Regions from separate parts of the Methylorubrum pseudosasae genome, predicted to be linked through region 3. Evidence: riboswitches for the same ligand, from Rfam matches in the RefSeq annotation. Region 3 holds a riboswitch; each other region holds the start of a gene.
The links. Region 3 has a riboswitch for cobalamin ahead of M2437_RS06465 (TonB-dependent siderophore receptor). Riboswitches for the same ligand answer to the same signal wherever they lie in the genome.
Positions count from the first base shown of each region.

Region 1: another riboswitch for cobalamin. It lies ahead of M2437_RS02260 (TonB-dependent siderophore receptor); the one in region 3 lies ahead of M2437_RS06465 (TonB-dependent siderophore receptor).
Region 2: another riboswitch for cobalamin. It lies ahead of M2437_RS25810 (CbtB domain-containing protein); the one in region 3 lies ahead of M2437_RS06465 (TonB-dependent siderophore receptor).
Region 4: another riboswitch for cobalamin. It lies ahead of M2437_RS20230 (TonB-dependent receptor); the one in region 3 lies ahead of M2437_RS06465 (TonB-dependent siderophore receptor).

Region 1 covers NZ_JAQGDU010000002.1:297,685-299,876, reverse strand. Annotated here, with positions in the region: gene M2437_RS02260 (TonB-dependent siderophore receptor) at 1-1,009, opposite strand, end outside; cobalamin riboswitch at 1,173-1,381, opposite strand; partial or broken gene M2437_RS02255 (DUF2778 domain-containing protein) at 1,816-2,192, shown strand, end outside.
Region 2 covers NZ_JAQGDU010000002.1:5,270,663-5,272,854, reverse strand. Annotated here, with positions in the region: gene M2437_RS25815 (CbtA family protein) at 1-626, opposite strand, end outside; gene M2437_RS25810 (CbtB domain-containing protein) at 658-840, opposite strand; cobalamin riboswitch at 882-1,080, opposite strand; gene M2437_RS25805 (anthrone oxygenase family protein) at 1,125-1,547, opposite strand; gene M2437_RS25800 (MarR family winged helix-turn-helix transcriptional regulator) at 1,534-2,025, opposite strand; gene cobU (bifunctional adenosylcobinamide kinase/adenosylcobinamide-phosphate guanylyltransferase) at 2,107-2,192, shown strand, end outside.
Region 3 covers NZ_JAQGDU010000002.1:1,193,223-1,195,414, reverse strand. Annotated here, with positions in the region: gene M2437_RS06465 (TonB-dependent siderophore receptor) at 1-859, opposite strand, end outside; cobalamin riboswitch at 968-1,176, opposite strand; cobalamin riboswitch at 1,380-1,576, shown strand; gene M2437_RS06460 (TonB-dependent receptor) at 1,693-2,192, shown strand, end outside.
Region 4 covers NZ_JAQGDU010000002.1:4,077,865-4,080,056, forward strand. Annotated here, with positions in the region: gene M2437_RS20220 (hypothetical protein) at 1-401, opposite strand, end outside; cobalamin riboswitch at 990-1,189, shown strand; gene M2437_RS20225 (hypothetical protein) at 1,184-1,309, opposite strand; gene M2437_RS20230 (TonB-dependent receptor) at 1,311-2,192, shown strand, end outside.

The sequences.
Region 1 (2,192 bases), 900 kb from region 3:
CGATGGCGCGAATCTCGGCGGATTCGCCCTCCAGCGTGCCGGTGTTGAAGTGGGTGGCGAGCCGCATCTGCCAATCGGCGTTGAAGCGGTGATCGACGCGGACCTGCATCGTGTTGTTGGTCTGATAGGTGCTCTGGCCCGGCTCGCCGAGGAAGCGCGAGATCGGCAAGAGCCCGAGCCGCCCGTTGAGGGCGATGACGCCGCGGTCGAACACAATGCGGTTGCGCAGGAACTCGGTCTCGACGGTGATGCGCGTGTCCGGCGTGATCTGCCAGCTCAGGACGGGCGCCACGAGCAGCCGGTCGCTGTCGACGAAATCGCGAAAGCTGCCCTGGCGGCCGGCGGCGAGGTTGAAGCGGTAGGCGAGCGTGCCCTCCTCGTTGAGCGCGCCGCCGGAATCGACCGTGCCGCGGAACTGCCCGAACGAGTCCCATAACCCGCCCATCTCGACGAAGCGCTCGACGGTCGGCTGCTTGGTGATGATGTTGACGAGTCCGCCCGGATCGCTGCGCCCGAACAGCCCGCCGCCGGGGCCTTTGAGCACCTCGACGCGCTCGACGTTCTGGGCGTCGGGCGGGGGCGGCGTGCCGCGGTTGAGCGGAAAGCCGTTCTTGTAGATCTCGGAGGTGGTGACGCCGCGGATGGCGTAGCTGAACACCGAGAGGCCGCCGAAATTGTTCTGCTGCGCTACGCCCGGCGTGTAGTTGAAGACGCGATCGACGCGGGTGGCGGCGAGATCCGTGATGACCTCGCGCGGGGCGACCGTGACGATCTGGGGCACGTCGCGCTGGGGCGTGTCGGTCTTCGTGCTGCTCACCGCGCGGTCGGCGCGGTAGCCCGGCGTCGGCCCGATCAGGCCGATCGTGCCGGCGGCGCTGGTCCGGCCGTCCGCTGCGCCATTGCCAACGCCGCGGCCTTCGCCCTCGACCGCCAGTTCCTCCAGGGTGACCGATTCCTGCGCCCGCGCCTCCGGGCCGTGCAGGCCGGCGCAGAGCAGCGCGGCGAGCATCCAAGGCGGGCGCCGGGCCGGGACGTCGATGGCGTTCAGGATCGTCCGAACTGTCACAAGGCGCGCTCTGGCTGTTCGGGTGCGGGCCCAAGCGGGTGCCCCGCCGGGAGCGCAGGGGAACGCTCTCGCCGATCAGGCACGCCGCCGGAGCACCCCGCCCGGGGGACATCGTCGCGCCAAGGCAGGTCTCCTGGCTCACGGGTCAGCGCCCCCGTCTCGGCCTTCCCGGTGCAGGGCACCAGTGACCTTCGACGACGGTGGCTCGCCGCTCACAGTTGCGGGGGCAGCTTCGGCCTCGCCCGGACGGGCTTACCGAATTCCCTCTTAGCCCTCGGACATGCGTCCGGGGGAACCTTGGCCGCAGCAACTTCGCTGCGATGCGGCGCAGGGTCAACAGACCAACCAATGAAATGTAACAACATCACACAACCTGTGGCCCGTAGAGCACAAAGGTTCGGCGAGAAGCCCCATGGCGGCTGCGTTTCCCGCGTCGGCCTGAAGGCGGGCACACGAGACGATGGCGATCGTCCGGTCGACCCCGTCATCGAGCGCGCACTGCGCCGCAGCGGTTGGTAGAGGCCGCCGCCTCGTGGCGCGGCGGAGCCGCTGAGAATCCGCATCGAACGTTTTTCGAAGGACGTGACCGAGCTTTAGGCAAGATTAACCAAGATCCCGTTGAATGACGAAGGCTTAAGGTTGATCCTTCCCTAATCGGCGAAGCCATCTCGTTTTGTCATTCTGGCACAGATAGCCGGAGATGACGGCGGGAGGCCGTGTGGGATCCGCGTTGTCGAGTACCGCCCGCAATGGACATCGCCGAGCTCGTCCAGAGTCGCTCCGCCCGGCCCGTCATCCGCCGTCGGCGCCGCCCGCCTGTCGCGGCGCTCGCGCTGACCGCCCTCGGGGGTCTCGCGGTCGCCGGGATACTGCAACCGCAGGATCGCGCCGCGCCCGCCCCCGTGGAAACCGCGCAGGTTTCGGGCGAGGCCGAAGGGACGGAGACCGTGCAGGCCGCGCCCGGCGCGCTGGCTTGGATGCTCGAGCCCACCCCCGTGCTCGACACCGCGTCCGGCGGCTTCGTCCCGCGGACCGCGCAAGTGTCCGCCTTCCGGGCGCCGCCCGTGGCGGAGCCTTCCAAGCCGCAGCCTGCCCCATCGGAGCCGGTCACGACCCTGGCCGCCCT
Region 2 (2,192 bases), 4.1 Mb from region 3:
GAGGAGACGGTGTCGATCGATTGCGGCGCGCCCGCGAGATGCGGCGCGACGATGAGGACGAGGCCACCGAGGATCGTCAGCGGCACCCGCCGCACGGCGATCAGGTAGAGTCCGAGCCCGGTCGCCACCACCGTCATCAGCCACCACGACTGGCGCAGCACGAGCGGCGCCGCCCCCATGCCGGGCAGTTCCGGCGGCAGGCCGATGGCGGGGGCGAGGACCACCGCGAGGAAGCCGGCGATGCCGACGACGAGTCCGCCCTGCGGGGTCGGCTCACGGCGCAGGGCCAGCATCACCGCCGCGAGCAGCAGCGCGTAGCCGACGCCGCCGACCAGCGTGGCGAGACCGGTGAAGGCCATCCGCTGAAGGCCCGGCGCAGGCTGCCACGCGTCGGCCGTGCCGTGGTCGTGTCCGCCCTCGCCATGCGCATGCGCGTGGGCCGGGACGATCAGGGCGGCGAAAGAGGTCTCATCGCGGGAGGGCGGTAGGGCGGCATGCGCGCCCTCGCCTTCAAAGGTCTCCGCCTGAAGGATCAGCGGGGAGGTCAGCGTGAGCTGCAGGCCCGTCGCGACGACGGACGCGAGGAAGCCGGCGACGAGCGCCGCCGACAGCAACCGGATGATCATGGAACTGCTTTGAAGCCGCTGAATGCGCGGATCAGTGGCAGGGGAAGTTCTGCGCGTGGCGGAAATCGTGCGCCGCGTTGTGCAGCACCGAGGCCGGGGCGAAGCCCGCCACGAAGACGAGACCGAGGCCGAGGAAGGCGGCGACGAGGAGCGCGCGGGCGCCCTCGGCCGAACGGGTGGTGGCGGCCTGGGTCTGAAGGGTCGCAGTCGTCATCGGGTCACGAGCTCCGGCCGCCCCACCGGCGGCGTTCGAGAACAAAACTTCGCTGGACGGCAGGTCTCCTGGCTCGCGGCTGGTATCGTGCCTGCCGCCTTCCCGGATCACCCGGTGGCTCGTGGCAGGAACTCGCCGCTTACAGTTGCGGGGGCAGCCGCGGAATTGAGGCTTCTGGAAAACCTCTCACCGCATTCCCTTTTCACCCCGTTGCCGGGGCACCGTCACGGAGCGGTCATAGCCTGATGCGGACGGACGCACAACGTGTCCCGCACCGGCCGCGATCACCGCAGCGCCCAGAGGAAGGCCGCCACCGCCGCCAGACCGAGCCCGCTGCGGACTGCGTGCAGGCGGATCCAGCGTTGCATCAGCGGCGCCACGACCGGATCGGCACTCGATGCGGCGAGCAGGGCACGGTTGGTCGGCATGATCGCCAGCATCGTATAGGGCCAGTTGGCGAGCGCGAGCGCCGCCCCGAGCCCCCATCGCGGATCGCCGGTACGCGCCCAGGCGAGCAGGCCGAGGGCGGTGGCGGCCAGCGCCAAGCCGCCCTGCATCCGGGTCGCGCGGCGATAGCTCGGGCGCCATTGCTGCAATTGGGAGGCCGGGTCGAGGACCAGCCGGGCCGGATGCTCCACGAAGCCGACATAGAGCGCGGCGCCGGCAAAGGCCGCCGCCGCGACGAGGGCGAGTTCACCGATCAGCATCGTGGTCTCCCGGTTGTTCGCCGCTCCGGCGTTCGCCGGCCCGCTCGCCGATGGTCCGCACGAGGGCGCGGGCCGCATTGAGCGCCGCAGGGTCGAGATCGCGGGCGAGTGCGGCCGCCCAGGGCGCCTGCCGCGCCGCCGCCGCCGCGTAGGCATCCCGGCCCGCGGGCGTGAGGAGAACGAGGCGGGCGCGCAGGTGGTGGGGATTGTCCGCGAAGCTCACGAGGCCGGCTTTCGCCAGCTCATTGACCGTCCGCTGCACGCCCTGGCGCGTCATGCCCATGTCGCGGGCGATGCGGGCGACCGGCAGCGGCTGCGCCGCGAGTGCGACGGCGCCCAGAACCTGCCAGCGGGCGCTGGTGAGGCCGAAATCCCCCACCAGCCGATCGCCGGCGGCCAGCAGCGCGCCGCTCGACCGGAAGATCTCCAGCACCAGAGCCGTCGCGGCGTCCGCGGCCTCATGATCTGAACGTTTCATGACAATATGCTGCCGATTTGACAGCATATTGTCAATAGACTGACTTTGACGCGCTGGCGGCGCGTGGGGCAAAGGGTGCGGATGCTTCAGGCCGCCCCCCGGATGACCCTGGTGCTCGGCGGTGCGCGGTCGGGCAAGAGCGCCTATGCCGAGCGGCTGATCGAGGC
Region 3 (2,192 bases):
CGCCTTCGAGCGTGATCGTGGTGTCCGCGGTGGGGCGCCAGGCGATGGCAGGCGCGACGTAGTAGCGGTCGCTGCTCACGAAATCGCGGAAGCTGCCGTTGTCCTCGACCGCGCCGATGATACGGGCCAGGACCGTCCCGTCCTCGCTGACGGCGCCCGTCGCGTCGAAGGTGCTGCGCTTCGTGTTGAAGCTGCCGTACTGCGTGCCAACGGCGAAGGTGCGCTCGGCCAACGGCTGCTTCGAGACGATGTTGAAGGTGCCGCCCGGATCGCCCCGGCCGTAGAGGAAGGCCGAGGGGCCTTTCAGAACCTCGACCCGCTCGATCGAGGCGATGTCGGGCGAGTTCGGGTAGCCGCGGTTGATTGGGAACCCGTTGCGGTAATACTCGCCCGTGGCGAAGCCGCGGATCGTGAACTCGGTCAGGCCAAGGCCAGCGAAGGGGTTTGCCCGGCCGACGCCTGCGAGATCGAGGGCGGTATCGATCCGGGTCGCGGCGGCGTCTTCGAGCACTTGGTTCGGGACGACGACGACGGTCTGGGGAACCTCCCGCAGGGGGGTATCGGTGCGGGTCGCGCTGACGCTCTGCTTCGCCAGATAGCCGTCCGCGACGAGACGGGGGCCGGCGGTCCCCTGGACCGTTAGCTCGTCCAGCCGAACCTCCTGGGTCGCGTCGGCGGCCAACTGCGCGGAGGCGATGACCGGATCGAGGCCTACGGCAAGAAAAGTGGCCAGGGCGACCGTGCACGACCGCGCCTGTTCCCGGCTCGGGCCGGATGCGGCGGCACGACCGGCCTTATCACCCGGCTTGCGAGCGGCTCGAAATGATTCCGAGAGCGTGAGACCTGACCGGTGCGGCATCGAAGAAGCCCTTGACCGGACAAGGGCAATTCCAGGCACGCTTGCGCGAGAGCAGGCGGTCAGCGCCTGCCACGGCCATGCGTTCCCTTCGGACACCCCGCCCGAGAAACGAAAACCATCGCCAAGGCAGGTCTCCTGGCTCGCGGGTCGTCACCTCTGCCTGACCTTCCCGGTGCGGGGCACCAGTGATCATTCTCGGCAGCGGCTCGCCGCTCACAGTTGCGGGGGCAGCTTCGGTTTCGCCCTCGCGGGCTTCACCGAATTCCCTCTTAGCTCACGGTCACGGGACCGTGAGAACCTTGACGGTAGCCCTCATCGGTCCTGCAGGTACGGGAGTCAACCGATCGAACGCGGCTTCGATAGCTGGCGCGTCCGGCACAGGGCTGTCCGTTCCTGCTCAGTAACAGGTGGCTCCTTCGACCGCATTGTCCTGTCCACAAGTCGGAACATCGTCGTCCATCTGTCGAGAGCAGGTTGTTGACAGGTGTTGCCCGGCCGCGACGGACCTGAGCCGGAAGCTCGGTAGTATGTCCGCGACGGTTCCCCTTGGGGATCAAAAGGGAACGCGGTGAGGGCGCAAGCTCGATGCCGCGGCTGCCCCCGCAACTGTAAGCGGCGAGCCTTCCGCCACCATGTCACTGGGCAGCCTCGCCCGGGAAGACGGTGAGAGGGCAGCGACCCGCGAGCCAGGAGACCTGCCGTCCATCGTGGTCACACGCGGAGCGTGCCGGACGGGGTGTGTCGGCAGGTGTTGGTGATGGCGCGCGGTTTGCTCCGTACCCTCATCGGCCTCGTTCGCGGTGACGTGCCACTGCCGTTGCCCCGAGGCCCCGATGTCCGACCTTCAGCCTCCGCCAGTCTCGCGCTGCCTCATGGCGGGCGCCCTGGCCGCCGCCCTCTGTATCGCCCCGACCTGTGCGGGCGCGCAGGCCGCTCGCGCTGACGAGGTCACCCTGTCGGAGATCTCTGTGAGCGCCGTGGCCGTGCCGACCGCTGCTGCTGCCGGTCCGGCCTCGGCCAGCGCCGGCTACGTCGGTGGGGTGTCGGGTATCGGCGGCGCGCTTCGCCCGGTCGACGCTGCGAGCGGCGGCATTATCTCGGGCGCGCAGCTCAACAGCCGCCCGGTCACCCGCCCCGGCGAGGTGCTGGAGGAGGTGCCGGGCCTCATCGTCACGCAGCACTCGGGCGAGGGCAAGGCCAACCAGTTCTTCCTGCGCGGCTTCAACCTCGACCACGGCACCGACATCGCCCTGTTCGTGGACGGCATGCCGGTCAACATGCGCACCCACGCCCACGGCCAGGGCTACGCCGACCTCAATTTCCTGATCCCCGA
Region 4 (2,192 bases), 2.9 Mb from region 3:
GTTGCTTCGCGCAAGCCCATCAACTGGGCCGCGCCGAGCCCGAACGAAGGGGAGGCGTCGAACACCTCTCCCGCCACGCTCACCTCGCAGGCTTCGTCGAGAGCGCCACCGGCACAGAGCGCGAGGGCACGGGTGCGGCCCTGCATCTCCGCGGCCGCGACCCGGATCAGAAGCCTGCCGGCCAAGCGGACATTGCCTGCCGCATCCTCCGGCAACAGGCCGATGCAGGTGATCTCGTCGTCGGTCGCGTAGACGAGGTGGCAATGATCGAGCGTGACGCGCTCACCGACATGGTGACGGGCCGCCGCCGCGAAGGCCGCCGCGTCCGCATGCGCATCGACTGCGTGAGCCCCGGATGGAAGCAGGAGGGCGCTTAAGAAGAAAACGCATCCGATCCGCATGGAGGACCCCACCGAACGATTCCGACCGTGCAAACTTCGCAATTTGTGGGCCGGAATGGCTCAGGGGCCGGTGCGCTCTGGGATTCGGCGGCGTCAGCGGGTCTGGCCGGTCTGCGGAGCGTGGGTGTTCTGGTTGTCGGTCGGGCCGGTCCGCGTGAAGGCGAAAACGACGAGCCCTGCAAGGATCATCAGCACGACGGGAAAAGCGAACATCCAACGGGGCATGTCTGGCATCCATGAGGCAGCATTCGGACGACCGAAACCCCCGGGGGGCCGAATGGCTCCGCCGGAGCGGATGAGTTCGGAACCGAACATATGCAATGAATGCATGCCCGATCCGACGCGCCGGCGATTGCTTTGTGCACTGCAACCTGAGAAATCATGGCCATGCCGGATCGCGATGGCGTCGCGGTCCTGCAGCCCTTCTTGGGCGTTTCCTCCCTAGACTTCGGGCCGTCCTTCGGGGCGGCCTTTTTTCTTTTTGGCTGCCGTGCGGCTTTGCTCGCGGCAGGGTCCGTGTTTGTGGATCGCCCCTCACGCTGGCATCCCCAACAGCGCCGCGCGCATTGACCAGAGCGCCGCCTTGACCGTAGCTTGACCGTTGACGGTTCCCGCAAGGGATCAAAAGGGAACGCGGTGGAGGGCTTTCGAGCTCGATCCCGCGGCTGCCCCCGCAACTGTGAGCGGAGAGTCCTTCATCACCACGTCACTGGGCATGCCTCGCCTGGGAAGACGATGGAGGGCGACGACCCGCGAGCCAGGAGACCTGCCGTCAGCCGTGGTCACACGCGAGCCATGCCGGGCGGGGTGTCCCAGCAGGTGTCGAGACGCTGAAGGCCCATGGCCGGCAGTGGATCGGCCTCGGTCGCGGTGACGTGCCACCGTCGCTGCCGAGGCATCGTTTCCATCATGTTCCCCTTTCACCGCCGCTTCTGCGGCCGGTCCCTCCTGTCCGCCGTCGCCGCCCTGCCCCTCACGACGTCCGGTCCGGTTCGGGCCCGAGCACTCCTGACACAACTCGATGAGATCGCGGTGCAAGGCGGTGCCCGGATCGGCCTGCCCGCCAATGTGCCGGCCGACGCCGTCGGCACGGACGCCGCCGCAGCCCTGCGGACGCCGAGTCTGACGCAGTCCTCACCGGTCGGCCTCAACCTGCGCACGCCGTCGCGCTCGGCGAGCCGGCTCGGTCTCACGCCGCTGGAAACGCCCGCAAGTCTCGACATCATCTCGGGCGAGACCATCCGCCTGCGCGGCCAGACCAGCGTGTTAGAGGCCGTGTCGCAGAACGGCACCGGCATCACGACCTTCGGCTCGCCGGGCAACGGACTCGGTTTCTTCACCGCTCGCGGCTTTGCCGGGCAGAACTCGATCCAGACTTTGTTCGACGGAACCCGGCTCTATGTCGGCGCCAACACCGTCACCTTCCCGTTCGATACGTGGAACGTGGAGCGGATCGAGGTGCTGCGCGGGCCGGCCTCCGTTCTCTACGGGGACGGAGCCATCGGCGGTATCGTCAACGTCGTCTCGAAGAAGCCGCTGTTCACGCCGCTCAACGTCGCCCGCTTCGGGCTCGGCGAGGACGGCATCGCCCGCGCGGCGGTCGATTCGACCGGGCCCATCGGCGAATCCCTGGCCTATCGTCTCAATGTCAGCGGCAACCGTGCCGGTGGCTGGATCACGCCGGAGGGCGAATTCCGCAATCTCGCGGTCTCGGGCGCGCTGACGCTCCAAGCGAATCCGGAACTCGCCTTCACGCTCAGCCACGATTTCGGCTACCAGGAACCCACCCGC